DNA from 3 places in the Brachybacterium sp. GCM10030267 genome. Region 2 is predicted to be linked to each of the others. Evidence: predicted binding sites of a transcription regulator. Region 2 holds the regulator's gene; each other region holds the start of a gene.
The links. Region 2 encodes LexA, which represses DNA repair genes until DNA is damaged. Its sites were predicted from a motif close to TCGAACANNTGTTCGA; they were not measured.
Positions count from the first base shown of each region.

Region 1: ACFQS2_RS04225 (LysM peptidoglycan-binding domain-containing protein) is a predicted target of LexA. The motif match lies at 5,078-5,093, and genes of this name have one in related genera.
Region 3: ACFQS2_RS00190 (DUF222 domain-containing protein) is a predicted target of LexA. The motif match lies at 5,905-5,920, and genes of this name have one in related genera.

Region 1 covers NZ_JBHTCX010000005.1:35,042-44,683, reverse strand. Annotated here, with positions in the region: gene ACFQS2_RS04260 (sensor histidine kinase) at 1-832, opposite strand, end outside; gene ACFQS2_RS04255 (DUF2505 domain-containing protein) at 929-1,441, shown strand; gene ACFQS2_RS04250 (DUF6912 family protein) at 1,588-2,049, opposite strand; gene ACFQS2_RS04245 (CpaE family protein) at 2,062-3,288, opposite strand; gene ACFQS2_RS04240 (SAF domain-containing protein) at 3,285-3,926, opposite strand; gene ACFQS2_RS04235 (helix-turn-helix domain-containing protein) at 4,146-4,385, shown strand; gene ACFQS2_RS04230 (hypothetical protein) at 4,468-5,013, opposite strand; gene ACFQS2_RS04225 (LysM peptidoglycan-binding domain-containing protein) at 5,295-6,125, shown strand; gene ACFQS2_RS04220 (Rv3235 family protein) at 6,122-6,523, shown strand; gene secA (preprotein translocase subunit SecA) at 6,595-9,642, opposite strand, start outside.
Region 2 covers NZ_JBHTCX010000017.1:306,734-316,375, reverse strand. Annotated here, with positions in the region: gene miaA (tRNA (adenosine(37)-N6)-dimethylallyltransferase MiaA) at 1-955, shown strand, start outside; gene dapF (diaminopimelate epimerase) at 965-1,813, shown strand; gene ACFQS2_RS15955 (class I SAM-dependent methyltransferase) at 1,851-2,465, opposite strand; gene hflX (GTPase HflX) at 2,700-4,268, shown strand; gene ACFQS2_RS15945 (ATP-dependent DNA helicase) at 4,304-6,334, shown strand; gene lexA (transcriptional repressor LexA) at 6,428-7,129, opposite strand; gene ACFQS2_RS15935 (LysM peptidoglycan-binding domain-containing protein) at 7,303-7,698, shown strand; gene nrdR (transcriptional regulator NrdR) at 7,748-8,236, shown strand; gene ACFQS2_RS15925 (HelD family protein) at 8,438-9,642, opposite strand, start outside.
Region 3 covers NZ_JBHTCX010000001.1:35,049-44,690, reverse strand. Annotated here, with positions in the region: gene ACFQS2_RS00210 (NUDIX domain-containing protein) at 1-387, shown strand, start outside; gene ACFQS2_RS00205 (aldo/keto reductase) at 472-1,320, shown strand; gene ACFQS2_RS00200 (OmpA family protein) at 1,400-2,911, shown strand; gene ACFQS2_RS00195 (serine hydrolase) at 2,946-3,740, shown strand; gene ACFQS2_RS00190 (DUF222 domain-containing protein) at 3,868-5,703, opposite strand; gene ACFQS2_RS00185 (NlpC/P60 family protein) at 6,394-7,506, opposite strand; gene ACFQS2_RS00180 (dipeptide epimerase) at 7,614-8,741, opposite strand; gene ACFQS2_RS00175 (DUF819 domain-containing protein) at 8,738-9,642, opposite strand, start outside.

The DNA.
Region 1 (9,642 bases), on a different contig from region 2:
GGCGCCGCAGCTCCGTCACGTCACGCACCAGGACGATCGCTCCGGTGCGCTGGCCACGCTCGGTCAGCGGCACCGCGCGCAGCGAGAGGGTCCCGCCGCGTGCCTGCATGTCCGAGCGCCAGGCGGCCCGACCCATCAGCACCAGCGGCAACGACTCATCCACCGGTGCTCGCGACTGCAGCACGTCGGTCGAGAGCTCGGCCAGGGTGATGCCCTCCATGTCCCCTTCGATCCCGAATCGGTGGAAGGCCGACAGCGCGTTCGGGGAGGTCCATTGGACGACACCGGCGCCGTCGAGCTCGACGACCCCGTCCCCGACGCGTGGGGCTCCGCGGCGCGGCGGGATCGGGGCGCCATCGATGGGAAACGCGCCGTTCTCGAGCATCGTCAGCAGCCGCATGCCGAGCTGGCGCTCCCTCACCGCGCTCGAGGACGGTGCCCCGTCCGCGACGGGCGATTCGACGGCCAGGACCGCGAGGGTCCGCCCGCTCTTGCGCACGGGCACCAGCAGGCCCGTGGCCTCACGGCCCTCGCGCTCGATCGGGACCATCTCGCCGGACGGCTCGGCGCCATCCAGCAGTGCGGCGATCTCGGAGCCGCCGGCATCCTCGAGGCCACTGCCCACAGGATCCTCGTAATACACGGTGGAACCGGTCGCAGGGCGGCAGTGGGCGACGGCGAGCGGGCCGTCCTCCCCCTTGATCCACAGCACGAGGTCGGATCGGAGCAGATCGGAGACCAGATTCCAGTCTCCGACCAGGTGCTGCAACCAGTCGGCCTCCTTCTCGGAGAGATCGCGATTGTCAGCGAGGAATTTGGACAGGCTCGGCATGGTCCCAGGGTAGTGCGCTGCGCTGAAAGCTCGTGTCGTACCGGGTGCGGAGCTGGCCTAGGCTGAGGGCTGACGAAACCCCTGGGGAGGACGAGGATGAAGCTTCGCGAGACACTGAACCTGCCGTTGTCGGCCCGTGCCGCTGCCGCCATGTACACCGATCCGGCATATGCCGAGATCCGCAAGCAGACGCTCGGCGCCACCCGCGCCGAGGCCACGGCCGACGGCGACCCGGCCGGCGCTTTCACCGTGCGTACCGAGCTCGCCATGCCGACCGACCGGGTCCCGGACGTCGTGCGCCCGTTCGTGGGGTCGTCGGTCACCATCCACGAGGTCCAGACCTGGTCCGCACCGGAGGCCGACGGCAGCCGCAGTGGCACCACGAAGCTCGAAGTCGCAGGCACTCCCGCAGGAATGACCGCGTCACTGCGCCTGACCCCGGCGGGCGAGCAGGCCAGCGGCGTCGTCATCGACGGGGAGCTGACGGCGAAGATTCCGCTGCTGGGTTCGCGATTGGAGAAGGCCGCCGCGCCCTACGTCACCAAGGTGCTCTGCGCGGAGGAGAAATCTGCCGCGAAGTACCAGGCGAGCGCCGCGCAGACGGACTGAGCCGGCGGCGCGTCCGGCTGAGTGACGGCCACGAGACGCTCGGCCGAGTGGCCGACGACGGGACGCTCCGCGCCGCGGCAGTCCGGCCCCGACGTGTCGGACGCGCCGGTTGTGGCCAGCTCCGGTCGTCGCCAGCTCCAGTCGTTTCAGCTCTCGAGCGTGCCGTCGTCCGCCGCGCCGTCGAGGAATGCCAGCGCCTCGGACCCTTCCGACGCGTCGAACCACAGCAGGGCCGGGTCGGTGTCGTCGGCTTCGGCCGAGGCGGCATCCAGCTCGGTGACGTGGAGGCTCGCGATCCTCGCGCGCGTGGACCCGCTCAGGACGATTCCGAACGCGCCGCCCTCCTCGTCGGCGGGCCGGGTGATCCTGTCGGGCACGTCGGCCGCGATCACGAGTGCCCGGTCTGACGCTGCACTCGCGCTGAAGGCGACGTGCACGGCGTCCTGCAGCGCCTCGTACTCCAGGTCCTCCTCGTCCTCGTCGGGACGATCCGCTCGGGCCGGGGTCGTCACGGCCCACGCGGCGCGCCCGGGTGCCAGCTCGAGGTCCGAGCCAGCGCTCTCCAGTGCGCGGCGGTCCCCGGTGGTCAGCGGCAGATAGATCCTCATACGGTCATCTTCTCACCCGGGCGACGGGATGGATTCCCCGGCGAGCGCCGGGGCACTCTGCCCGAGCACGGTCGGGGACGCCGCGATCTCCTGCAGCCCTTTGCGCAGGGCGGACCGCGGGGCGGCCTCGGCCAGCAGGGCTCCGTCCCAGGTCGCGGTGCGGCACGAGACCGGATCGTCCGGCAGCAGGCTCAGCGTGGTCACCGACACCCGCGACGTGATCAGGTCGCGGACCTTGTCTCCCGGGATCGGCGCTCCCACGCGATTGACGATCACGTGCAGCTCGTCCACTCCGAGCTCCTCGAGTCGCGCGTGGTCGCGCAGGAAGCGGGTGATGCTCACGGGGTCCGCCGTCACGACCGCGACCACCGCGTCGGCACTCTCCAGCGCGCTGATCGCGGCCGCATTGCGCTGCGGCGCCGCGGTGTCGTAGCTGAGCTCCTCGTCCTCTTCGAGCACAGCTGCCACGTCAGCGACCACAAGCCCTCCCCGACGGGCGAGAGCGTGCCAGACGCCGTCCATCGAGGTGCGCCGCAGCTCGGCCCAGCGAGCTGGGACCCCGATTCCGCTGAGCAGCCGCAGGCGCGGTTGTGCCAGCGGCAGGAGAGACTCCAGGGTCTCCTCGTCGAGGGTGTCCCGATCGTGGGCGCGGCAGGCGGCGACGAGGCCGGGAGTCTCGTCCAGGACGCCCAGCATCTGGCTCTGCGATGGCCCATAGGTATCGGCATCGACCAGGAGTGTCTCCTGACCGGCGAGCGCCGCCTCCGCGGCGAGGTTGACCGCGATCGTCGAACGGCCGCTGGAGCCCGTCGGCCCCCAGACGGCGACCAGCCGGCCGACGCGCTGCGCAGTCTCCGTGGCCGCCTCCTGCACCCAGGCGGTCGCGTCCTCCTCATCCGAGGCGACCGCTGCGCTCAGCGCCGCAAGGATCTCCTCACTCGGGGTGTCGGAGGGCAGGATGTGCCGCAGACCCAGACTGGTGCGTTCCGCGGTGTCCTGCGAACGCAGACCCACGACGGCGGCGTCCCGGAGCATCGCAGCGATCGAGTCACGCCCGAGCCCGCGCACGGAGACATCGATCAGCACGACATCACCGATCCCCGCGGCGACCACGGCCAGCGTTTCGGCGAGGTCGGCGCAGCGGCGCACCACGCGGGCCGTCCGGCTCCGGTCATGGGCCAGGTCGTGGACTATGCGCACCTCGTCCCGGCCGGAGGCGCAGAGCACGACGTCGATCACGGGTCGACTCCGTAGGCGCCGGGCACGCCGATCACGTCGAGCCGCTCCTCCTGCGAGAGAACCTCGAGAACCCCGGCCAGGCTGTCGCGGGGCACCAGCACCTCCACAGCCATCGACCTCATTCCCAAGGAGCTTCCCTCGTCGATGCTCCGGACCACAGCGTCGGAGACCAGCAGCTCCGCCGTCCCGGTGCCGCCGCTCTCGTCTCCCGGACCGGTGTGCCACAGCTCGACCGTGGCGCCCGGTCTCACGGATTCGGCAACGGTCTCGTCCACGGGGATCACGACCGGGCGCAGCGGGACATCACCTGCCTGTCCCACGGCGGACGTGGGAAGGAGTTCGCCGCCCTCGATCGTGCGGGTCGCCACCGCACCGTCAGGGATCGCCTCGAGGCTGCCGACGTAATGATCAGTGTGGTCGCCGAGCCGCATGTCGACGGTCGTGAGGTCATCCGGTGTGATCTCGTCCCCGGGGACGATGGCAGAGCGCGCGACGAGGACCGGTGTGGTCTCGGCCAGACGGGAGACCAGTAGGGCGCCCATCAGTACGCTGGCCAGCACGAGGACGATCCCGACGATCAGGCGCGGGTCCTTCCAGCGCGGCCGGCGCAGCCTCATCATCGGTGCGGTGGCCCCCACGGCATCCTCCTGCCCCCTGGCCGCGACCCGTATGGCCCGGCTCTGCCGGCGAGGCTACAACCCCTCGGCGCTCCCCCGGCCGTGTTCGCCGTGGAATGTGGACAACTCCCTCCGCGAGGCACCTGCGGCGACGTTGTCCACACCGCCTGATCGCCACAGGCGCCGAGGGTGCGAGAATATGCAGGTCTGCCAAGGTGGATCCGATCGGAAGGAGGGACGATGGCACCTCGTTTCGTACCGTTGTCCGATGTCGCCGAGATGCTCTCGATCTCTGCCTCACAGGCATATTCCCTGGTCCGGTCCGGCGAGCTGAGGGCCATCAAGGTCGGAGGGCGCGGACAGTGGAGGGTGGAGGTCTCGGAGATCGAGTCCTACATCGAGCGCAGCTACGCCGCGACCGCCCACGCCCTCGAGCAGGAGCGTGAACAGGAGCGGCGGACGTCGGACGAACGCCTCTGACTCGCTGCTCTCGATCGACCCGCGCCCAGACCCATCTGCCCCCGCCCCAGCTGCTTCCAGGCTCCGGTGCCCGGTTCCGCGCTCACCGCGGGATGACAGCGAGCAGGGCCGAGGTAGCCACGGTGATCCGGGTCGATCCGGGCACGGTGCCGGATTCTCCGGTGGGCAGGGAATTCACATCGACGGTGTCCGCACCCACGGCGGCGATCCGCGCCGTGATGCTCCCCGCCGCAGTCTCCAGTCTCACGGTGCTCCGGTCCCGCGCGATCGCGCGCAGCACCGACCCCAGTCCCAGCGGCGAGCGCAGAGACTCCTCCGGCGGCCGGGCGCGCGTGGATAACCCCTGCACCAGCGCGATGGCTCCCAGAGGGACGACGGCTCGCTGTCCGCTGCCCTCCTCCCGCAGCGAGAGCCACTCCTGACCGACGTCCTCGACCACCCCGGACAGCCGAAGGCTCTGGCCGAGATGCAGGGTGATCGAGTGCTCCCCGGCACCGCGCAGCCGATCGGCGAGCGTCAGCTGTGCGCGCTCGGCACGGGCCAGATCTTCGGAGACCGCTCGCATCTCTTCCCGCTCGTGGTGCGCGAAGCGCCCCTCGAGATCGTCGAAGATCCGCTCGAATCGCATGACGCCACTGTAGACGCGGCCGCCTCCGACACCGTTCCTCCCCCATCACGATTCTGCACAACCGTTGAACAGACGTTGTGCTGTGGGCCACGGCACGCTAGTTTGCTCTATAGCACCGTGAATGACACCAAACTGCATCAAACGACATGGACTGCAGAGGACGTGTCGCATCACGACGGGGGGACTCCATGGGGGTCGACGAGGACGCGGACGCGCCGCGCAGCACACGGCCTGCGTCGTCGCTGCTGAGCACCGTACTGGCGGCCGCAGGGACGATTGCGATGGCGACGACAGCATCCAGCCTGCTGCCCGCGGCGCTGACGGGCCACGGCGAGGAAGGACTGATCGCGTGGGTCCTCGTGGCTGCCGCCGGATCAGGCGCGTTGCTCTGCCTGTACCTGACCCTGGTGTGGGCACTCGCCTCGACCGTACTCATCGCGGGGCCGGCCACCCGGGTCGGCGCTGCACTGCTGGCCGCTCTGCGCCTGCTGGCACCCCGGATGGCACGCCGCGTGGCCGTCAGTGCGGCCGTGGCGACGACGGCCACCGGGCTGGCGCTCGTGCCTGCCACGGCCGCCAGCCCCGATGCGCAGTCCTCCGGTGCGGCGTCGCCGTCCTTCGCGATGTCCTCCGAGCTGACGCCCTCCGCTCCCTCCGAATCCGATCCGGACCCGGAGGCAGCGGCTCCCGCCTCGAGCGAGGAGGACGAGGGGACCCTGCCTGGGCTGGGGTGGGGCGACGGTCCCGCCGCCAGTGGCCACACGGATCCGGAGGGGCAGAACTCCCGGCCCGCGGACGGAGCTTCGGACCCGGAGCCGACGGAGGAGCCGGGTGCGAGCCCCGGTGCTGGCAACGCACCCGACAGCGGACCGGACGCGACCGGTTCGTCACCCCGGACCGAGGGGACCGTGATCGTGCGCCCCGGAGACAACCTCTGGAGCATCACGGACGATCTGCTCGGCACGGCGCCCGACGACCCCGCCGACATCGCCGCCGCGTGGCCACTGCTGTATGAGGCCAACCGGGGCGAGGTCGGAACCGATCCCGACCATCTCGAACCCGGGCAGGAGCTCACCGTGCCCTCGACCATTCCCATCCAGGAGCAGCCATGACGACCACCGACCAGCGCGCCGCCCGCGCGGGCGACGCCTCCGAGACCCTGCCCGCCGACGATCCCCGCGTGGTCGAACGGATGGTGGAGCCCGTGGCCCGCCGGGCCGTGGAGATCGTGCGCGACATGCGCCCGGAGAACGCACTGGCCCGGATCGTGACCCCGGAGGTCGCGAAGCTGCTGTCCCGCCGTGCGGCCCTGACGCGCCGGCTGCGGGCAGCTACGGGCTACGCTCCGCCGCAGCGACTCCTGGTCACCGGCGTGCGCACCTGCGTGGTCAACGAGCAGACCGTCGAGGCGAGCTGCGTCCTGCGCGAACCGGACCGCGCGCGATTCCTCGCGATGCGATGGGAGCTGCGGCACTCAGGATGGCGCGTCACGGTTCTGGAGATCGGCTGAACAGCCGAACGTCACCGCGACACGGCAGCGGTCTCGCCCGACGAGCCGAACAGCCCTTCGGGCGAGCCTGATCAGCGCCGGCGGCGACTGCGGCGCTGGGACCGGTTCTGCCCGGCTCCCGTGGGAGCGCCTTCCGGCTTGTCCTGCGGCGTATCACTGACGGCGCGCTCGCCGGCGGGAGCCTTCTTGGCTCGTCGTGCCTGTCGGCGACGCTGGGCACGAGAGAGCGTCGAGTCATCCTGGACGCCGGTGCCCTCCGCCGAGGTGTACCGCAGCTGCCCCGAGCTGGGACGGTCATCCAGACCCTTGGCGGTGATCACGACCTGGTTCTCCTCCGCGAGGACGTCCGAAGGCGCGTCGGCCTCCTCAGCGGATTCCTCCGGAGTCGCCGCCTGGGGCTCGTCGGCCTCGGCCTCAGTGTCGGCGTCGGCGCCTGTCGCCGAGCCCGAGCTGTCAATGCCCGCCCCCGCGTCGGCCGTCCCGTCGTCCGCCGCCTCGTCGGCGGCCTCACCATCGGCAGCCGCGGACGTGCCGGTACTGCTCGACGCTGCCGCCGCTCCCACCACGGCCTTCTGGCCGCCGGAGGGGCGCAGCAGGTTGCTCACCGATTGCGGGACCACGGATTCGGTCTTCTCGACCTGCACCTCGAGGTTGTAGATGTAGCCGACCACATCCTCCTTGATGCCCGCGATCATCTCGTTGAACATCAGGTGGCCCTCGCGCTCGTACTCGATGAGCGGGTCGCGCTGGGCCATGGCTCGCAGGCCGATGCCCTCCTTGAGGTAGTCCATCTCGTAGAGGTGCTCGCGCCAGCGACGGTCCATGACCGACAGCAGCACTCGCCGCTGCAGCTGGTGCAGACCCTCCTCGCCGAGCTCCTCGGCGCGCTTCTCGTACGCGACGCGGGCGTCGGCGAGGATCTCCTCCTTGAGCACGGCGGCCGTGAGGTCCTCCTTGCCGCCGACCTCTTCGATCAGCTCCTCCGCCGTGATCGAGACCGGGTAGGCCGGGCGCAGCGCGCCCCACAGCTCCTCGAGGTCGTAGTCCTCGGGGTTCTTGCCCTTGGTGTGAGCGTCGATGGTGCCGCCGATGACCTCGTCGATGAACCGCTCAACGTGCTCGTCGAGGTCCTCGCCCTCGAGGATGCGGGCGCGCTCCTCGTACAGCTTCTTGCGCTGCTTGGTCAGCACGTTGTCGTACTTCAGGACGTTCTTGCGGATCTCGGCGTTGCGCGACTCGATGGAGTTCTGGGCACGCTGGATGGCGCCGGAGACCATGCGGCCCGTCAGTGGGATCGATTCGTCGACCCCGCCGCGGGCCAGCAGGGACTCCGCCGCGCCCGAGTTGAACAGGCGCATCAGGTCGTCCTGCAGGGACAGGTAGAAGCGGGACTCGCCCGGGTCGCCCTGGCGGCCGGAACGGCCGCGCAGCTGGTTGTCGATGCGGCGGGACTCGTGGCGCTCGGTGCCCAGCACGTACAGGCCGCCGAGCTCGACGACCTCATCGTGCTGCTCGGCCACGGCCTCCTTGGCCTTCTCCAGCTCCTCGTCCCAGGCGGCCTCGTAGGCCTCAGGGTCCTCCTCGGCGTCCAGACCGCGCTTCTCCAGCGCGGCGTGCGCCATGAACTCGACGTTGCCACCGAGCATGATGTCGGTGCCGCGACCGGCCATGTTGGTGGCCACGGTGACGGCGCCCTTGGCGCCGGCCATCGCGATGATGGCGGCCTCACTGGCGTGGTTCTTCGCGTTGAGCACCTCGTGGTCGACGCCCTGCGCGGTCAGCAGCTTGGAGAGGTACTCCGACTTCTCGACGCTGGTGGTGCCCACCAGCACCGGCTGTCCCCGGTCGTGGCGCTCGACGATGTCCTCGACCACGGCGTCGAACTTCGCCTTCTCGGTGCGGTAGATGCGGTCGGGCTGGTCCTCGCGCTGCATCGGCTTGTGCGTGGGGATGGGCACCACACCGAGGGAGTAGGTGTTCATGAACTCGGCGGCCTCGGTCTCGGCCGTACCGGTCATGCCCGCGAGCTTGTCGTAGAGCTTGAAGTAGTTCTGGAGGGTGATCGTGGCCAGAGTCTGGTTCTCCGCCTTGATCTTCACCCCCTCCTTGGCCTCGATGGCCTGGTGCATGCCCTCGTTGTAGCGACGGCCGGCAAGGATGCGGCCGGTGTGCTCGTCGACGATGAGCACCTCGCCGTTGAGGATGACGTAGTCCTTGTCCTTCTTGAACAGCTCCTTGGCCTTGATCGCGTTGTTGAGGAACCCGATCAGAGGCGTGTTCAGGGACTCGTAGAGGTTCTCGATGCCCAGGTGATCCTCGACCTTGTCGATCCCGGACTCGAGCACGCCGACGGTGCGCTTCTTCTCGTCGACCTCGTAGTCGCGGTCACGGCGCAGCAGCTTCACGACCTTGGCGAACTCGCTGTACCACTTGTTGGCGTCACCGCTGGCCGGGCCGGAGATGATCAGCGGGGTCCGGGACTCGTCGATGAGGATGGAGTCGACCTCGTCGACGATCGCGAAGCTGTGCCCGCGCTGGACCCGGTCGTCCGGCGAGAGCGCCATGTTGTCGCGCAGGTAGTCGAAGCCGAACTCGTTGTTCGTGCCGTAGGTGATGTCGGCGGCGTACTGCTCACGGCGCTCGGCCGGAGTCATGCCGGACTTGATGACCCCCGTGGTCAGGCCCAGGCTGCGGAACACGCGGCCCATCAGATCGCTCTGGTAGCCGGCGAGGTAGTCGTTGACCGTGACGATGTGGACGCCCTTGCCGGCCAGCGCGTTGAGATACGCGGGCAGGGTGGCGACCAGGGTCTTGCCCTCACCGGTCTTCATCTCGGCGATGCTGCCGCGGTGCAGGGCGGCACCGCCCATGATCTGCACGTCGAAGGGGCGCTGGCCCAGGGTGCGGTCGGCCGCCTCGCGGACCGCTGCGAAGGCCTCGACCAGAATGTCGTCAAGGGTCTCGCCGTCCTCCAGCCGCTCCGTGAAGCGGTCGGTCTCCTCCCGCAGCTCGTCGTCGCTGAGTTCGCTGAAGACGTCCCCAGCCTGACCCACCTTCCGCGCGATGACTTCGAGCCGGCGCAGTTCCCGGCCTTCGCCGGCGCGCAGGATCTTGTCGAA
Region 2 (9,642 bases):
CGTGGGCGCCACCGCCACGGGGAAGTCAGATCTCGCCATCGCCCTGGCCCGCCGCCTCGGCGGCGAGGTGGTCAACGCCGACGCCCTCCAGTTCTACCGCGGCATGGACATCGGCACCGCGAAGGTGCCGCCAGGGGAGCGGGACGGCGTCCCCCATCATCTGCTGGACGTGCTCGAGGTGACCGAAGAGGCGAGCGTCTCCGCGTATCAGCAGCAGGCCCGTGCCGCCATCGCGCACATCCGCGCCCGGGGGCGGGTCCCGATCCTGGTCGGCGGCTCCGGTCTCTACGTGCGGGCCGTGCTGGACGACATCGAGTTCCCCCCGACGGACGCCGCCCTCCGCGCGCGACTGGAGGCGCGCGCTGTGGAGATCGGCCCGCGCGCCCTGCATGATGAGCTGGCACGGACCGACCCCGAGGCGGCCGACGTGATCGGACCCCAGGACACCCGTCGGATCGTGCGGGCGCTGGAGGTCGGCGAACTCACCGGCCGACCCTTCACGGCGTTCCTGCCCCGGCCGCACTACGCGGACCCCCGCACCCTGCAGATCGGGCTGCGCCTGGACCGGACCGAGCTGCACGAGCGCATCGCACGACGGGTCGAGGTGATGGTGGAGCGCGGGCTGCTCGAGGAGATCCGGGGGCTGCGGGAGCGCGGGCTCGACCGGGGCCTGACAGCGCGCCGCGCGATCGGCTACGAACAGGGCCTGGCCGTGCTCGACGGCGCGATGACCTGCCAGGAGGCCATCGAGGCCACCGTCGTCGGAACCCGCCGGCTGGTGCGCAAACAGGACACCTGGTTCCGCCGGGACGCGCGGGTGCAGTGGATCGATGCCCCCGCAGGCGGCGGAACCGGCGACCTCGAGCGCGCGCTCGCTCGCGCCATGACCGTGATCGAGACCGCGCGGGCCGGGAGCGAGGCGCCGATCACGGCACCGCAGGACGAAGAGACATAGGCTCGGACCATGACCGAGAGCATGCGATTCACCAAGGGGCACGGGACCGAGAACGATTTCGTGCTCCTGGACGACCCCGAGGGCGAGCTGGACCTGGACCCGGCGACCGTCGCCGCGCTGTGCGATCGCCGCTCCGGCGTCGGCGCCGACGGGGTGATCCGCGCCGTCCGCACGCAGCGGGCCGGCATCGACGCTCCCGGCGACGCCCCGGAGTGGTTCATGGACTACCGCAACGCCGACGGATCGACCGCCGAGATGTGCGGCAACGGCGTGCGCGTGCTCGCCGCGCATCTGCAGCGCGCCGCCCACGTCCAGGAGGACCGCTTCGAGATCTGGACCCGGTCCGGACTCCGCACCATCGAGATCCTGGCGCACCCGGACGCCGGTTCCCCGAGCTGGTCCGTGCGCGTGGGGATGGGGCCGAGCAGGATCGGCGAGGACTCGCGCACCGTCGAGATCGCGGGGCGCGCACTGGCCGCGACCGACGTGGACATGGGCAATCCCCACGCCGTCGCCTTCCTCCCCGCCGAGCTGGCCCTCGACGAGCTCGACCTCTCCCGTCGGCCGGTCCTCGACCCCGAGCCCGCCGACGGCGCCAACATCGAGCTGGTCTCCGAGCGCGGGGAGCGCCACGTGGCGATGCGGGTGTTCGAACGCGGCGTGGGCGAGACCCGCTCGTGCGGGACCGGCGTCGCCGCCGTCGCGGTCGCCGCGGCGCTGCGCGCCGGGGACGGCTCGCGGCAGCCGTGGCGAGTGGACGTACCCGGCGGCACCCTGCAGGTGGGCTGGACCGGGGTCGGCGAGGTCACGCTGACAGGACCGGCCGTGCTGGTGGCCGACGGCGTCACGCTGATCTGAGAAGGCCGACGCTGCCCGGGACCGGTGACCGGGGGGCTCAGCGGGCCGGGCCGACCTCCAGGACCCGGAACCCCTTCGCACTGGCCACCTTCGCGACCTCCCGCGCGCTCAGCTGCTGGTCGAGCCAGCGGGCGAGCGGGTCAGCGCCCAGATTCTTGCCGACGACGAGAGCGGCCGTCCCGTGCGGTGACAGCCTCGCCGTCCACGTCAGCAGCAGCTCGTGCAGAGCCTGTTTGCCGATCCTGATCGGCGGGTTCGACCAGATCGCATCCAGTGCGATGTCCTCCGGGAACTCCTCCGGTGCGACCACTCGCACGTTCTCCAGTCCCAGCCCGTCGGCGTTCTCGGCGGTCAGCTGCCGTGCACGCTCACTGACGTCCACGGCCCACACCTCCGCATCGGGCCGCAGCAGGGCCGCGGTCAGCGCGATCGGACCCCACCCGCATCCCAGATCGAGGATCCTCGCCCCCGGTGGCGGCTCCGTGATCTCGTCGAGGCGGTCCAGCAGGACGGCGGTCGCCTTGTCCAGGCCATGGCCGCTGAACACCGAGGCGCTCGAGACGAGCTCGAGATCACGACCGGCCAGACGCACACGCAGCGGGAAGCGTCGGTCCTCGGACGCGGGGGAGGGGGTGAAGTAGTGCTCGTCCACCCCAGCAGGATACGGATCTCGCCGTCGGCGCAGCGCCCGGGGCAGGTGCGGCGGAGGAGGCGCCGGCTCCCTGCGGACCCTGGGCCTGAGCTGCCCGCAGGGCGGGGGCATGGGCTCCCTGCGGACCGGATGGTCGTGATCCCCGATGCGCCCTGGGCAAAATCTCTCGACCGCGATGGCCGGGCGTGGGATTCTGGAGAAACCACGTTGTCCCACCCGAGGAGTGCCCCGATCGTGCCCATTGCTTTCCATCCAGAACCCGAATCCGACACGGACGTCGACGGGACCACCATGGGAAGGCCCGGGGCCGAGGACCGCACCGCCAACTCCACCGGCCCGGCGACGCCCTCCCCGGCGTCCCCTCACCGGGACCCGCTGACCGAGCGGATCCTCTCCCGCGGCGAGGCCGCGGCCCCGTCGGCCGGCTTCACCTCCGACGCCGACGGCGAACAGCTCGATCTCGCCGACCGTCAGGCCCTGCGGCGCGTGGCGGGACTGTCGACCGAGCTCGAGGACGTCACCGAGGTCGAGTACCGCCAGCTGCGCCTGGAGCGCGTGGTGCTGGCCGGCCTCTACACCTCGGGCAACGCCGAGGAGGCGGAGACCAGCCTGCACGAGCTGGCGGCGCTCGCCGAGACCGCCGGCTCCGAGGTGCTCGACGGGATCCTGCAGCGCCGAGCCCATCCTGACCCGGCCACCTTCCTCGGCCGCGGCAAGGCCGCCGAGCTCGCCGACATCGTGACGGCCACCGGGGCGGACACCGTGATCGCCGACGGCGAGCTCGCTCCCGGCCAGCGCCGCGCGCTCGAGGACATCATCAAGGTCAAGGTCATCGACCGCACCGCGCTGATCCTGGACATCTTCGCCCAGCACGCCCGCTCCCGCGAGGGCAAGGCACAGGTCGAGCTGGCCCAGCTCGAGTACCTGCTCCCGCGGCTCCGCGGCTGGGGCGAATCGATGTCCCGGCAGGCCGGCGGCCGTGTCGCCGCGGGCGGCGCGGGGATGGGGTCGCGCGGTCCCGGTGAGACGAAGATCGAACTCGACCGGCGGCGCATCCGCGACCGCATGTCCAAACTGCGCCGCGAGATCCGCGCGATGAAGCCGGGCCGAGACGCCCAGCGCGCCGACCGCAAGCGCAACCAGGTCCCCGCCGTGGCGATCGCCGGATACACCAATGCCGGCAAGTCCTCGCTGCTGAACCGGCTCACCGGCGCCGGGGCGCTGGTCGAGAACGCCCTGTTCGCGACCCTGGACCCGACGGTGCGGCGCTCGGCCACGCCGGACGGTCGCGAATTCACCTACGCCGACACCGTCGGCTTCGTGCGGCACCTGCCCACGCAGCTGATCGAAGCGTTCCGCTCCACGCTCGAGGAGGTCGGCGACGCCGATCTGCTGCTGCATGTGGTCGATGCCTCCCACCCCGATCCCGAGGGTCAGATCCGGGCCGTGCGCACGGTCCTCGGGGAGCTGGAGGGCTTCGACGTCCCCGAGATCGTGGTGCTGAACAAGGCCGACATCGCCGAGCCGGAGACCATCGCCCGCCTGCGCAGCGTGGTGGGGGATTCCGTCGTGGTCTCCGCGCGCACCGGGATGGGGATCGAGGAGCTGCGCGAGCGGATCGCCGAGCGACTGCCCCGCCCCGCGGTCGAGGTCGACGTGCTCGTGCCCTACTTCCGGGGAGACCTCGTCTCCAGGGTCCACACCACGGGAGAGGTGCTCTCCGAGGAGCACCTCATGGAGGGCACGAAGCTGCATGCCCGCGTGGATGAGGCGCTCGCTGCAGAGCTCAACGGCGCGGCCTGAGCCGTCCTCGGATCCGGCGTGGATACGCTGGAGAGATGACCGCTCTCACTGATCCCGGCACCGCCCCGGGATCCGCCGACATCGAGCTGACCGCCCTGATGGACGCGGCGGTCTCGGCCATCGGCGGGTCGCCGCGGCCGGGTCAGCAGGCCATGGCCGAGGCAGTGGGGACGGCGATGAGCGGCGGTCGCCACCTGCTGGTGCAGGCGGGCACGGGCACCGGCAAGTCCTTGGCCTATCTGGTCCCTGCGCTGCGGCACGCGCTGGTCAGCCGCCGGCCCGTGGTCATCTCCACGGCGACCATCGCGCTGCAGACGCAGATCGTCCGCAAGGACCTGCCGCGGCTCGTCGAGGCCCTCGCCCCGCACCTGCCCCGGACCCCGACCTTCTCGCTGCTGAAGGGACGCGGCAACTACCTGTGCCGCCACAAGATCGACGGCGGCTATCCGGTCGACATCGACCCGGGGGCCCTGTTCGCGGAGGCCTCGACGGACCCCGCCCGCACCGGCAGCGAACGCCTGGGGGACCAGGTGCGGCGACTGCGCGAGTGGGCGGAGGAGACCGACAGCGGAGACCGCGACTCCCTCGCCGATCCCGTCTCCGACCGCGCCTGGCGCCAGGTCTCCGTCACCGGCTCCCAGTGTCTGGGCGGGACGTGCCCGATGGTGGATTCGTGCTTCGCCGAGCGCAGCCGGGAGCTGGCCCGCGAGGTCGACATCATCGTGACCAACCACGCGCTCCTGGCGATCGATGCCTTCGACAACCACGGCATCATCCCCGAGCACGACGTCGTCGTCTTCGACGAGGCGCATGACCTCTCCGGGCGCGTGACGGGTGCCGTCACCGAGGTGCTCAGCCCCGGGATGCTGCGCGGCACGGTGCGGGACCTGCGCGGGCTGGGTGTGGCCGCCACGGCGCTCGACGACGCCTCCGAGGAGCTGCGTGAAGCGCTCGAACTCGCGCCGGACGGCCGAGTGATCGGGGACCTGCCGGACCGGCTCGCCGACGCGATCCAGCAGCTGCGTATCGAGGCCCGTACCGCGCACTCCGACGCCAAGGACGCCGGCGAGGACGGCACCGTCGGCGCGGCGGGGTCCCGCAAGGCCGTGAGGGCGAACCTCCAGGAGATCATCGACGTCTGTGAACGACTGGCGTCCCCGGGGGAGGACGACGTGGTCTCGGTCTCGCACTCCCCGGCGACCGGGCGCTCCAGCATCCAGGTCGCGCCGCTCAGCGTGGCCGCGGCCATGCGAGGCGCGATCCTGGAGAGCCGCACTGCCGTTCTCACCTCGGCCACGCTCGCCCTCGGCGGCCGGTTCGAACCCGCTGCCGGAGAGGTGGGCCTTGCGCGAGCGGACCGGATGGAGCCGGACGCCCTCCCGCCGCTGGAGAACTCGAGCGCGTGGGCCGGGCTGGACGTCGGGAGCCCGTTCGCGTACCGCCGCCAGGGCATCCTCTACACCGCGCGCCACCTTCCCCAGCCCGGGCGCGAGGGGCCGTCGCCCGCGATGCTCGACCATCTCACCGATCTGGTCGAGGCCTCGCGCGGGGGAGCGCTGTGCCTGTTCTCCTCCCGGCGTGGGGCCGAGCTCGCCGCGGAGCACGTGCGGGCCCGCCTCGATCTCACGATCGGGGTCCAGGGCGAGGACTCGATGGCCAACCTGGTGCGGATCTTCCGCGACGACGAGGACGCGAGCCTGTTCGGAACGCTCACCCTCTGGCAGGGCGTGGACGTCTCGGGTCGCTCGCTGCGTCTGGTCACCATCGACCGGATCCCCTTCCCGCGCCCCGATGAGCCGCTGACCTCGGCCCGTCAGGAGCGGATCGGTCAGCGCGGGGGCAACGGGTTCATGTCGGTCTCCGCCCAGCACGCCGCGCTGCTGATGGCTCAGGGCGCCGGGCGCCTGATCCGGTCGCACGAGGACCGCGGGATGGTCGCCGTGCTGGATCCGCGACTGGCGACGGCCCGGTACGGAGGATTCCTGCGGGAGTCCATGCCACCGCTGTGGCCGACCTCAGACCCGGAGGTCGCGCTCGGCGCGCTGCGCCGTCTCGCCGAGAGCTGAGCGGCGGAGAGCTGACCGGCGTGGAGAACTGAGCGGGAGAGCAGGGGACGGGCCTCGACGCGGCGCCACGGGCGGAGCACGTCCTGGGCGGCATCAGACGGCGCGCAGCACCGCCACGACCTTGCCCAGGATCTCGGCGTGGTCCCCGAGGATCGGGGCGAAGGACGGATTGTGCGGCATCAACCAGACGTGGTCGTCACGGCGGGCGAACGTCTTGACGGTGGCCTCGCCGTCGATCATCGCCGCGACGATCTCGCCCTTCTGCGCCTCCTGCTGGCTGCGCACGACCACCCAGTCCCCGTCGCAGATGGCGGCATCGATCATCGAGTCGCCCACGACCTGCAGCAGGAAGAGGTCCCCATCGCCCACCAGGCGCGAGGGCAGGGTGAAGACGTCTTCGATCTGCTCCTCGGCGGTGATGGGGACGCCTGCGGCGATCCGGCCGACCAGGGGGACCGAGACGGAGTTCGCGGAGACCTCCGGAACCGGCGGCGGCTCGGGGGCCCCGTCGTCCTCGGGCAGGAACACTTCCATCGCGCGCGGACGCTTGGGGTCGCGGCGCAGGAACCCCTTGCGCTCGAGGGCCTGCAGCTGATGGGAGACCGACGACGATGAGGTCAGGCCGACCGCGTCACCGATCTCCCGCATGCTCGGCGGGTACCCGCGCGCGGCGATCGCGGCATTGATGGTCTCCAGCACCAGGCGCTGGCGCCGGGTGAGCCCGGCGGTCGCGGCGTCGGCCGGCGCGTCGCCCCGTGCCCTGGTCGGCTGACTGGGGGTGGGGATGCTCGACATCATCGGGCAGGCCTCCTGGCTTCGTCTGTCGGACCCTCGCGGTTCCGTTGTCCTGTCACCCAGCGTAGGGCGGCACGCACCGGATGCCAAACACCTGTTCGAGGTTTCCCTTGCGTGTCGCGCGGCGATGGGGCTACAGTCGCACACACATTCGATCGAACAGGAGTTCGGACATGCGTACGGAAACAGCCGCTGTTCTCCCCTTCCCGCAGCGCCGCACCGAGCCGGGCGAGGGCGCCGGTCGAGCGAACGTTCGACTCGAGGTCAGTCGCCGCGGGCGCCTCGTGCTGATGATGATCGCCTTCGTGCTCGGCCTGCTGGTGGCCGCCGCTGCGCTGCTCGCCTTCGACGTCCCGTTCGCGCTCGCCGACTCCGAGGACGAGCAGCAGGTCACGGTGACCGTCGAGGCCGGGGACACCCTGTGGGGGTACGCCGAGCAGTACGCTCCGGAGGGGATGAGCCCGCACGAGTTCGTGACCGAGGCGCGCAACCTCAACCATCTGCCCACCGGGCGCATCACCGCCGGCCAGCAGATCGAGCTGCCGGCCGCCGAGGGCGCGGCCCACTGACACTCCGGGTGCCGGCCTGACGTCCGGGACGCGGCGGTATCCTGAGTGGATGCACTGCCCGTTCTGCCGCCATCCTGATTCCCGGGTCGTGGACTCCCGCACGTCGGACGATGGCGCGACCATCCGGCGCCGACGACAGTGCCCGAACTGCTCCCGGCGCTTCTCCACCTCGGAGACCGCATCGCTGTCGGTGCAGAAGCGCTCCGGTGTGAGCGAGCCGTTCAGCCGCGCGAAGGTGATCTCAGGCGTCCGCAAAGCCTGCCAGGGCCGGCCGGTCTCCGATGACGAGCTGGCGATGCTCGCCCAGCGGGTCGAGGAGGACATCCGTGCCAGCGGCCAGGCAGAGGTCGAGGCTCACCAGGTGGGTCTGTCGATCCTGCAGCCTCTCCAGGAACTCGACCTGGTGGCCTACCTCCGGTTCGCGAGCGTCTACCAGGACTTCGATTCGCTCGACGATTTCGATGCGGCGATCGCCCGGCTGCGGGCCGAGGGCGCCGGCACGGCCCGGGGCGCAGCGAGCCCGGCAAGCTCGGACTGACCCGCGGCAGGTGCGGACCGACCGGCGCGAGTGTCGGCTCGAGTCCGATCCGGCGCGTCTCCAGGAGCCCTCGGATCGACGGATTATGTGGACGTGGTTCAGGACCACGGCCGGCTGTGCATAGGATATCCCTCGTGCACTCACGCAGTGCACACCTGATCGGCGGTCGTGGAGGGGAAGCCACGGCCGCCGATCCCCTTCTCAGGCCGGCTCGATGCCGGGCGGCAGATCCCGGGCGTGGACGATGCCGAGATGCTGCGTGGTCCGCGTCATCGCGACGTAGAGACCCCCGGCGCCGTGGTCCTCGACCAGCTCGGCCGGCTCGACGATGATCACGCCGTCGAACTCCAGGCCCTTGGCCTCCTGAGCGGTCATCACGGCGACCTCGTCGTCGACACCCGCAGACCCGCCGCCCACGCTGGGCAGGTCCGGGCGCGAACTCAGATCCTTCAGCATGGCAGCCGTCCGCCCCTCGGCCGTGATGACGGCCAGCCGTCCGATCCCGTCGGCGTGCGCGGCGGCGACCGCATCCCCGGCCCGCTGTGCCAGCTCCGGCTCGGCCGCGCGCTCGATGAGGGGGCCCCGATCGCCCTCGCGCACCGAGCTGACCGTTGTCACCGGCAGGTCGTGAGCCGTCGCCATCGCGACCGCTCGATCCATGATCCGGCTCGGAGTGCGGTAGTTCACAGTCAGGCGCTCCACCTGGAGCCGATCCTGCACGTAGGGGCCGAGCGCATCGGACCACGACGCCGTGCCGCCGGCCGAGGAGGTCTGGGCGACGTCGCCGACCACGGTGAACGACTTGGTGGGGGCCCGTCGCATCAGCGCGCGCCAGCTCATCGGGGAGTGCTCCTGCGCTTCATCCACCACCACGTGTCCGTAGGTCCAGCTGCGCTCGGAGGACGCCCGCTCGGCGAGCGTGCGGCCGTCCCGCAGCTGACTGACCTGGTCGGCGAGGTCCTCGGCGCGCACGATGCCGGAGGTGTCGATGTTCTCGATCACCTTGCGGGCGTAGTCGACGTCGGCCTCGCGCCGGCCGGCGGCCTCGCGGGCACGTGCCTCCGCCGGCGCGGCATCCTCCCCGAGGAGTTCGGCGACCTCGTCGAGCAGCGGGATGTCCTCGACGGTCCACGGGGAGTCCTTGGGGCGCACCAGCACGTCGACCCGGTCGGCCAGCGACCGCGGAGCTGCGGCCCGCAGCCGGTCGGGCCGGGAGAACAGGATCCGCAGGAAACCCTGCGGGGTGTAGGGGAGCCAGGCGAGATTCAGCTGTCGCTTGATCTCGGGGTCATGCCGCAGGTCCGAGAGCAGATCCGGTCGGTCCTCCGGGACGACGGTGTGTCCGCGGGCCTTGAGAGCCTTCTCGTAGTTCTCGACGAGGCGGTCCATGGCGGCTCGCACGAACA
Region 3 (9,642 bases), on a different contig from region 2:
GTGCTCATGAATCACTACATCGATCCCGACGGCAGCGACGTGTACGCCCCGCCGGGCGGCGGCCAGGAGCACGGCGAGGACCAGGTGTCGGCGCTGATCCGCGAGTGCCGCGAGGAGATCGGGGCACTGGTCGAGGTCCATCAGCTGGCCTGCCTCTACGAGCTCCTCATCCCGCCGTTCCACCAGGTCAGCGTGGCATACTGGGCCGGCCTGGCCGAGGGCGAGGAACCGGGTATCGGCACCGAGCCGGATCCGGGGCAGGTGGGCACCGCCTGGCTTCCCCTGGATCGCCTCGCCGAGTACCGCTTCCATCCCGTCGAACTCGCCCGCTGGCTCGAGTCCGATCCCAGCAGCCGGCCCGTCTCGCTCGGGGTCTGCGCGGTCTGACGCCGGGCGGACCAGCGCCCGGGGCCGGGAGGAAAACGCTAGCCTGGGAGTCGCCGACTCACCTGTTTCATCACGAGGAGAATCATGCCCAGCTCGCCCTCCATCCCCTTCCACGACGGCCGTTCGATCCCGCAGCTCGGGTTCGGCGTCTGGCAGGTGGAGAATTCCGTGGCCACCGACGTCGTCGCCCGAGCACTCGAGGCCGGCTACCGCCACATCGACACCGCCCGCGGTTACAACAACGAGGCCGGCGTCGGCCAGGGCCTGAAGTCGGCGGGTCTCGCGCGCGATGACGTGTTCGTGACCTCGAAGGTCCCCAACCAGGACCAGGGGCGCGAGAACACCCTGCGCTCCTTCGACGCCACCATGGAGGATCTCGGGCTCGAGGAGCTCGACCTCTATCTGATCCACTGGCCGGCCCCCGCCAACGGTCTCGCGGTCGAGACCTGGAAGACGTTCATCGAGCTGCAGGAGCAGGGCCGTATCCGCTCCATCGGCGTCTCGAACTTCCGCGTCGAGGACCTGGAGAAGGTCGAGGCCGAGACCGGTGTGCGGCCGGTGCTGAACCAGATCGAGCTCCACCCCTACTTCAACCAGCCCGAGCTGCGCGAGTTCCACGCCTCCAAGAACATCGTCACCGAGTCCTGGTCGCCGCTGGGCCAGGGCGGCGGCGAGCTTTCCGACCCCGTGGTCCAGGAGATCGCCGACAAGCACGGCGCCTCCACCGCGCAGGTCGTCATCGCCTGGAACCTGGCCCTCGGCAACGTGGTGATCCCGAAGTCCGAGACCCCCGAGCGCATCGTGTCGAACTTCGCCTCCCTCGAGGTTGAGCTCGCCGACGACGAGATCGAGGCGATCACCGCTCTGCACAAGGGCGAGGCAGGCCGCCGCGGCGGCAACCCCGGCGAGTTCGGCGGTCGTCAGGGCGCCTGAGCCGCGAGGTATCGCTCCCCTCTCCCGCGGTCTCCCCGTAGGCTCGCTCTCTGAGGGGCCGAGGGGGAGGGGCAGCACCATGCGACGACGCGCACTGATCGGCGGACTGATCACCGCGCCGGTGATCGCGGCCTGCGACGGCCAGAACAGCGACGGGTCCGACGGCGGGGGTGCCTCTGACGGGGCCGCCTCCCCGTCGGACGCGCCGCCGCCGTCCGTGCCGGTGACCTACGGCCCGCTCCAGCTGGACGTCGCGGTCACCTCGGTGATTCGCACCGGTGACTACCTGGTGGTCACGATCGAGATCACCGCGGACGACCCGGACGACGTCCTCGACTTCGGGCCGGTGCGCGCGTTCGAATCGGTCGCCTCCAGCGACTACGTCGACGCCCGCCAGCTCGACGGCCTGCGGCTGCTCGACCTCGACGGGGACCGGGTCGCCATGATCGCCATGGACGCCGAGGACCGCTCGGTGCATACCGAGCCCGAGGCGGCCTGGAAGGATCGCTCCGGATCCGCGGGGACGGAGAGCCTCCACCTCGTCTATGGAGATCTCGGGCCCGACGAGGTCTCGGTGCTGATCCCCAAGGGCGGGCTGCTCTCCGGTGTCCCCGTCACCGAGGGCGAGATCCCCGAGATCGACCCCAAGGAGCCGCTCGACCTCTCCGCGGTCACGGTCGCCCCGATCAACCCGTTGATCTCGTACACCACCGATCTCACGACCACCACCAGGACCGAGAGCACCCAGGAGAGCACCACCGTCAGCCTCGGGGCGGACGTCCTGTTCGACTCCAGCTCGGCGGACCTGGGGCAGGACGCCCAGGCCGTGATCGACCAGGCCGCACAGACGCTCTCCGAGCACGAGCCGGGGCCGGTGCAGGTCGTCGGCCATACCGACGACGTCGATGACGAGGCCTTCAACCAGGACCTCTCAGAGCGTCGCGCCCAGGCCGTCGCCGACGTCCTGGGAACGCTGATCGACGGCCAGGACTACCCGCTGGAGGTCTCGGGGCAGGGCGAGAGCAGCCCGGTGGCCAGCAACGATACGCAGGAGGGGCGGGCCTTGAACCGGCGCGTCGAGCTGAGCATCGACACCCCGGTCGAGACCGAAGAGACCGTCTCCCGGGACCTCCCGGAGATCGAGGGCCCGGTTGCCACCGGCGAGGAGGGTGTGGAGTTCGACGACCTCACGCCGGTGCGGTTCCGTGCTCCGTCGGCCCGTCTCGTCCAGGATCATCTGGTGGTGCGCTTCGAGATCACGAGACTGGACGACGAGGTCGGCTCGTCGATCGGCGTGAGTGACGCGAAGGGTGACGTGCCGATGCCCGAGGACGTCATCCTGATGAAGACCTATGGCGGTATCGCCGTGATGAACGGTCCTGTGGCGACGTTCCCCGCGCTGCACCGAGTGACCGGGGACGACTCCGTGATCCGCCCACTCGCTGACCTGAGGACGAACTCACGCATCGACGGCGGCACGACGCGCGTCGACGAGATCGTCTACCCGGGCGGCACCCCGGTGGGGGAGACCGTGACCATCGAGGAGGTCCAGGGGCGCTGGCGACTGACGGACATCCCCGTCACCCGCTGACCCTCCTGCGACTCTGCGCGGATAGGCTCGGTGCATGCCGATCCCGACCGCCGCCGTTCCCGACCAGGTCGCCGTCTCGTACTGCCTGCTCGACGCGGACGGCCGGCGGCTCGCGTCCGAGGGGGCGGACCGTGCCTACTACGCCGCCAGCACGATCAAGCTGCATGTCCTCCTCGCCGCCCTGCATGCCGCCGACCGTGGAGAGCTGGATCTGGACGCCATGGTGGGCTCCACGTCGACGTTCATCGGGGCGGACGGGCGTTCGTTCAGTCTCGGTGGGGATCATCTGGATCAGACGCACCCGGCCGAGGGCGAACCGATTGCGGTGCGTGACCTGGCGGTGCGGATGATCGATCGCTCGAGCAACGAGGCGACGAACCACCTCGTCCATCTCGTGGGCCTCGAGAGCGTGGCGAGGGTGATCGCCGACCTCGGCCTGTCGGCGACGCGGGTGGAACGGCTGATCGGGGACGGGAGCGCGCTCGAGGCCGGTGCGACCAACGAGACCTGTGCCGCCGATCTCGCCGAGACGATGCGGGTGCTGGTGGACGAGGGCGGCGGGCTCTCCCGCGCGTCCCGAGCGCTGGCGCGCGACGCGTTGCGTGCTCAGCGCATTCCGGTGATCGCGACGCCGCTGCAGGACGGCATCGAATGGGGATCGAAGTCCGGCTGGGTCGACGGCTACCGCCACGATGTGGCCTACATCGGTGATCCGACCGGGCCCGACGTGCGAATCCTGGCCGTCATGACCGCCGGACTCGGTCAGGATGAGGCGGACGGGCGCATCGCCGGTCTGGTCCGCGCGCTTCTGTCGGACCTAGTGGCCTGACCGGACTCTGGTCAGCCTGCGAGCACCGTTCCACGGGGCGAGCAGCAGCTGGACCGTCGACGTCGACGCCTCGGCAGGTTGGCGGCGGTGACTCTGTGCCGTCGATGGCCATAATCGCCGCCCGCCGTCAGAACGGTGGTGGTTCGTCGTCCTCTGGGCGGGGCGGCGGCGGGGGTGTGGGGTCGGCGCGTTTGCCGAGGAATCTGCGTTCGCGTTCGCGGCGCTTTTCGGTGATTCGTTCGGTCTCGGAGCGTTGGGCGTCTTGTTCTTGGGCCTGGGTGGCCTGGTCCTGGATGCGTTCGTGGTGGTTCCAGGCGGTGTTGAGGGCGGCGACGAGGTGTGGGGTGGCGAGGTCGGTCTCTTCGCGGGTGCGGGCGCGGGCGGCGAGGTCGATGCTCCACCGGGTCTCCAGGGGCCCGCCGCTGCTGCCGTGGAACGGGTCGGCGCGGTCGTGCCCCTTGAAAGTATTGCTGGCGTCGTTTTCGGAGCCAGCGCCACGACCGGTACCACTGGGGATGCCGGGGCCCCTGGGATCGGGTGCCGGATTTCCCGGGCCGCCCTCATTATCGGGCATGCTGCCGCCGCTGGGCGCGCGGGTGTTTCCGGTGTCGCGTTCGGGGTCTATTCGGCCGCTGGTTTTCAACTGGTGGTGGCGCCAGCATAATCGGTGGAGATTGACGAGGGTGGTGAGGCCGCCGGCTTCGGGGTGGTGGTGGTTGAATTCTTGGATGTGGTCGTTCTCGGCGCTGAGGGCGGTGGCTTTCCGGCACCCGGGGGCGGCGCACACGGGGTGGCGCAGCCGCAGCTGCTGACACATCTGGGCGCTGGGTTTGTAGGTGGTGGCCGCGGTGGGCAGGAACGCTCCGGTGGCGGGGTCGGTGAGGATCCGATGCCAGGTCGCATCCTCGTTCGCTGCCAACACGCGTGCTTGTTCGGCGGGGATCGGGGTCTGGCCCTCGATCAGCCCGGGCGCGTTCGAAGCACCGAGGAGGGTGAGGGCGGGGACGGTGACGTTCAGGGTGAACTGCTGGCCGCGTTCTTGGACCGGGTCGATGCTCAGCATCGAGTGGGTCAGCACCGCGTACCGCAGCTCTGCGAGGGATTTGGCGCGGCCGCGTTCACGCAGGTCCTCATCGATGTCGAACGGCAGCGGGCCTTCTTGGCCGTCGCGGAGGGCTTGGCGCTGTGCTTGCTGGACGGTGAGGGCGGAGGTGTCGATGCGGTGCATCAGCGCGATGATCTCGGGGATGGGCCCGGTGATCAGCATGGTCGCCGTCCCGCACCGCTCATCATCGATCTCCACCGCCACCTGGCGCTTGGTCTCGGGCAGTTCGGGCAGGGCATCGGCGGTGAGCAGATCGATGAGGTATCTCAGGCGTCTATCGAACTGGTCGCGGGAGATGTTCGCCAGATCCCACGAGGAGACATGCACGTCGACGATGTGGATCTTCTCGTCGTTGAGGGCCGCGGTTTTGCGCAGCAAGTGGCGGTGCCAGTCCTCAGGGAGGTCCCCGGCATCGAGGAACGCGAACACGGCGGGGAGCTGGTCGATGGCGCGGTGGGCGTGGCGGATCATGGACTCGGCGCGGCTGGTGGAGCAGCGCATCGCAGTGGCGAGTTTCAGCGCGACCAGGTCCGAGTCCTCCACGGATCCTGCCACCTCGTCGTCGGCGGTGAAGAACTCACAGACACGCTCGAGCTGGCGCGCGTAGGCGGTGGCCTGGGCACGGAGGGCGGCATGGATCGCCTGCACTCGATCGGCCTGCTCACTGCCGGCCTCGGCTTCGGCGGCCTCGAGGATCCGCTCTTCGGTCAGCGGCTTGCGGGCTCGCAGGGGCGGCACTGTCGGCATCTCCGCCTCGGGCTCGGGTTCCGGCGCAGTGTCCGCAGGGCCGGACGCGTCATCGGGGCAGGCATCGTCGGCCGGATTGGGAGTGTCACCGGAGCCAGGAGCGTCATCCAAGCCGTGGCCTTCGCCCGTGCCGGGAGGAGCGGTGCCCTCGCGGGCGTTCGCGGAATCAGCGGCCTCCGGGCCCGGGCAGGGCTCGCCAGCGTGGTCTCGTTGCAGTTCTTCCTCGCCCACGACCAAACCCCCTCCCTTCCCCTGACAGTGCCGCACCCCCGGAAATCCCCGGCCCCTACGTGCCGTGCCCAGTTTATCGACTCGAACACCAATCCGAAAGAGATTCGCGAGATCCGGAGGAATTTGTGGATGAGCGACCACTGTGGAGGAACGATGGCGGCGTCGAATGTGGACGAATGGCCACTGTGGAGGAACGGCGAGGCGTCAATGTGGACGAATTGCCACTGTGGAGGAATGATGGTTTACGTCCACGCGATTTACCACATCTGAGCGGCGTCAACAGTATGGGTGTGGAAAACCTGCCATTGTGGAGGAAAGGCACATCGGGTCGCCGTGAGCACCGGCTCGGACAGCCCACGAGCACTGCGCCGGGCGTCGTCACCGGCACTGAGTCGCACACCGCCCCAGACACACATCGGCACCTGACGGCGCGCTCGCAGGGAGCGCGCCGTCAGGTGCCGATGGGGCACGAACGTGGTGTGGGGCTGCACGGGGCAAGGGGCCCGCCGGACCGGTGGCCCGTCGCCCCGCCGGCCCGCCGGCTCGCTGGCCCTTCGACCCGCCGCTGGCTCAGCCGGCCAGGGCCACGCGCCGCGCTCCGGCGTACTCGCCGGTCGGGTCGTACTCGGTCAGCGACATCTTCTCGACGCTGCGCGAGGCGTTGGGCGCCTGCATGATCATGTCATCGCCCAGGTAGAGGGCGACGTGGCGGATCGAGTCGCCGCCCGGCTCGGTCGCGAAGAACACCAGGTCGCCGCGCTGGAGGTCCTCGCGCTCGACCGGCTCGAGCCCGGAGTTGTTCATCTGGGCACCGGCATCGCGGTTGACGGTGATCCCGTGGTGGTGGAACAGCGTGTAGGTGTAGCCGGAGCAGTCGAACCCGTAGGCGCTCACGCCCGCCCACAGGTATCGCAGCCCCAGGAACCGCTCACCGGTGGCGACGATGTCCTCCACGGTGGGCAGCGGCGGCTGCTCGCCGTGCTCGCGGACCACCACGTCGTCGGCCGGCAGATACGCCGCCCGGGCGCCGGGAACCGCGACCTTGACCGCCTTCCCGGTACGGCCGAGCACCGGCAGGATCGTGTCGAAGGAGACCGGGATGCTCGGATGGTTGCCCGACGGGGTCCCCGTCAGCGTGCTGGTCAGCGCCGTGACGGTCGCCGTCGGCGCGGAGCCGGCGCGGGCGGCGAAGTCGCCGTCGGCCACCAGATGGATGGTGGGCACCCAGCCGGGGTAGCCGCGCGGGTCGCGCGGGGTGGGCTGCGCGGTCACCACGATCTTCGCCCAGTCGCCGTCGATCTCGTCGACGATCACCTCGCTGCCGAGCACGGCCTGGGACTCGAGCTCGCCGGTCAGCCAGCGCCGGGTCTCGGTGTCCTGCATGTTCGCGTTCCAGGCATCCAGGTCGACGGGGTTGGTCAGCGAGGGGTCGTCGATCCCGGGACGGTTCGTGCGCGGATCCACCCACAGGGTGGTGGCCGTGACGGCGACATGGGCGAGGCCGCCCGGAGAGAGGCCCTCACCAGGGGCGGGGAGCCCCGCGGGGGCGGCGTCGGCGGGAGCGGCGACGGCGGCGGGCGCGACGGAGGCCAGCCCTGCGACGGCGAGACCGGCGGTACCGGTCGCGGCGAGACGCAGACCATCGCGGCGGGTGAGACGGACAGCGGGGGAGTGCGTGGACATCAGGTTCTCCTTCGAGGTGTCCCCGGCAGGGCGAGGACGGCAGATGGTGGGTCCAGGGTGCGACGGGTGGGCGCGGTCGGGCGCGACACCCGGCATGGGCACGGTGCTCACGTATCACCCCCGTCCTCATCGGCCCGCAGCCGCTGGAGGCCGAGGCCGGGACCGCCGGTCAGGCGCAGCCAGCCGCCGCTCTGGGTGAAGCCGCCGGCGGGGGCTTCGGAGGCGAACCAGAAGGGCGGATCCAGGTCGATCATCGTGATCGCCGGGTGCGCGATCGCGACGTGCGCGGCCGCAGTGATCGAGATGCGCGGCTCCATCATCGCGCCGATCATGCACTCGATGCCGGCCGCCTGGGCGACGTCGGCGATGGCGAGGGCCTGCGGGATGCCGCCGGTCTTGGCCAGCTTGATGTTCAGCAGGTCCGCGGCGCCGGCCTCGACGAGCCGGTGGGCGTCCTCGACGGACCACACGGACTCATCGGCCATGATCGGCAGCTCGACCGCCGCCGCCACCCGCGCCATGCCCTCCACGTTGGCGGCCGCCACGGGCTGCTCGACCAGGTCGATCGGCAGAGCGTCGATCTCGAAGCCGGTGATGATGTCGATGGCCTGCTCGGGGCTCCAGCCCTGATTGGCATCCAGTCGCAGACGGGCCGAAGGGGCCGCCGCGATGACCGCAGCCAGCCGGCGTCGGTCCTCATCGATGTCGTGGCCGAGCTTGATCTTGAGGATCTCCTCGCCGCCGGCCACCGCGGCGCGAGCCCGCTCGGCCATCACCTCGGGCTCCTCGAGCGAGACGGTCATGTCGTTCATCAGCCCGTCGTCGGCGCGGCCGCCGAGCAGCTCCACCAGGGGAGAGCCGGCCGCGCGGGCCCAGGCGTCGTGCAGGGCCACGTCGCACGCCGCCCGGGCACTGGTGCCGCCTTCGAGGGCTCCGGCGATCCGGGCCGACAGCTCCGCGACGGTGCCCCGGGCGCCCTCCAGCGCCTGCCGGAGGGGGCCGGAGAGGGCCTCGGCGATGGAGTCGGCCGATTCGCCGGTGACGGCGACGGTCTCCGCCGCGGAGCCCTGGCCGACGATGCCTCCGGCCAGCTCGACCTCGGCGACGACGTACTCGACGGCCTCGGTGCGGCGGGCGGCGGTGACGAAGGGACGGCGCAGAGGAGCCCGGTGGCGATGCTGACGCACCGCGAGGATGTGGAGCTCTCGTTCTCGGGGATCGGGTGCGGTGCTCACAGTGCCGACATCACCTGGGCCGCGGCGAGACCGATGAAGGTGCCCGCGAACGATCCGATCAGTGCGTAGAGGATGCCGACGGGGACCAGCTGCCGGTTGAAGGCGCTGGCGACCACGGGCGCCGAGGCGATCCCGCCGATGTTCGCCGTCGAGGCCACCGCCAGCGAGAACAGCTCGGTCTTGGTCAGCTTCGCGTAGACCACCATGATCACGGCGTGGATGGCGAGCACCAGCAGGCCGATCAGGAGGTACAGCGGCGCCTGGGTGAGGGCCGAGAAGTCCGAGCCGGAGGCGATCTGGCCGATCACCACGAACAGCATCAGCGTGGCGACCTCCTGGGTGCCCGCGGTCTTCCCCAGTGGGGTGACGGCGACGATCAGGCCCAGGACGGAGACGATGAGGATCGTCCAGGTGGTGCCGGTGACCACGTCGCCCCATTCGGGCAGCAGGCCGCCGATCCAGGTCACGACGGTCGAGACCAGGATCGAGCCGAAGATCGTGATCGCCAGCGAGACCACGGTGACCGGCCGCTTCTCCTCCTCCAGCACGCCCATGTGGGAGTCGAGGTGGGAGGTGTCGGCCTTGGTCCACCGGTTGAACCGCGGCGAGGCGGCGACCGAGGCGAACATGATCATCAGCCACAGCGAGTACATGATCGTGTCGGTGATCAGGGCGTAGCCGAAGATGCTCTCCGGCGCCTGCAGGATGTCCTGGATTGCGACCATGTTGGCGCTGCCGCCGGTCCAGGAGCCCAGCAGAGCACCGAGCGCCTTCCACGACTCCTCGTGCAGCGCCGCCTGGAAGACCAGGAAGACGAGGATCATCGCCAGGAACAGCGAGGCCGCGGCCACGAAGTAGGTCAGCAGCAGCTTCGGGCCGAGCCGGATGATCTTGCGCAGGT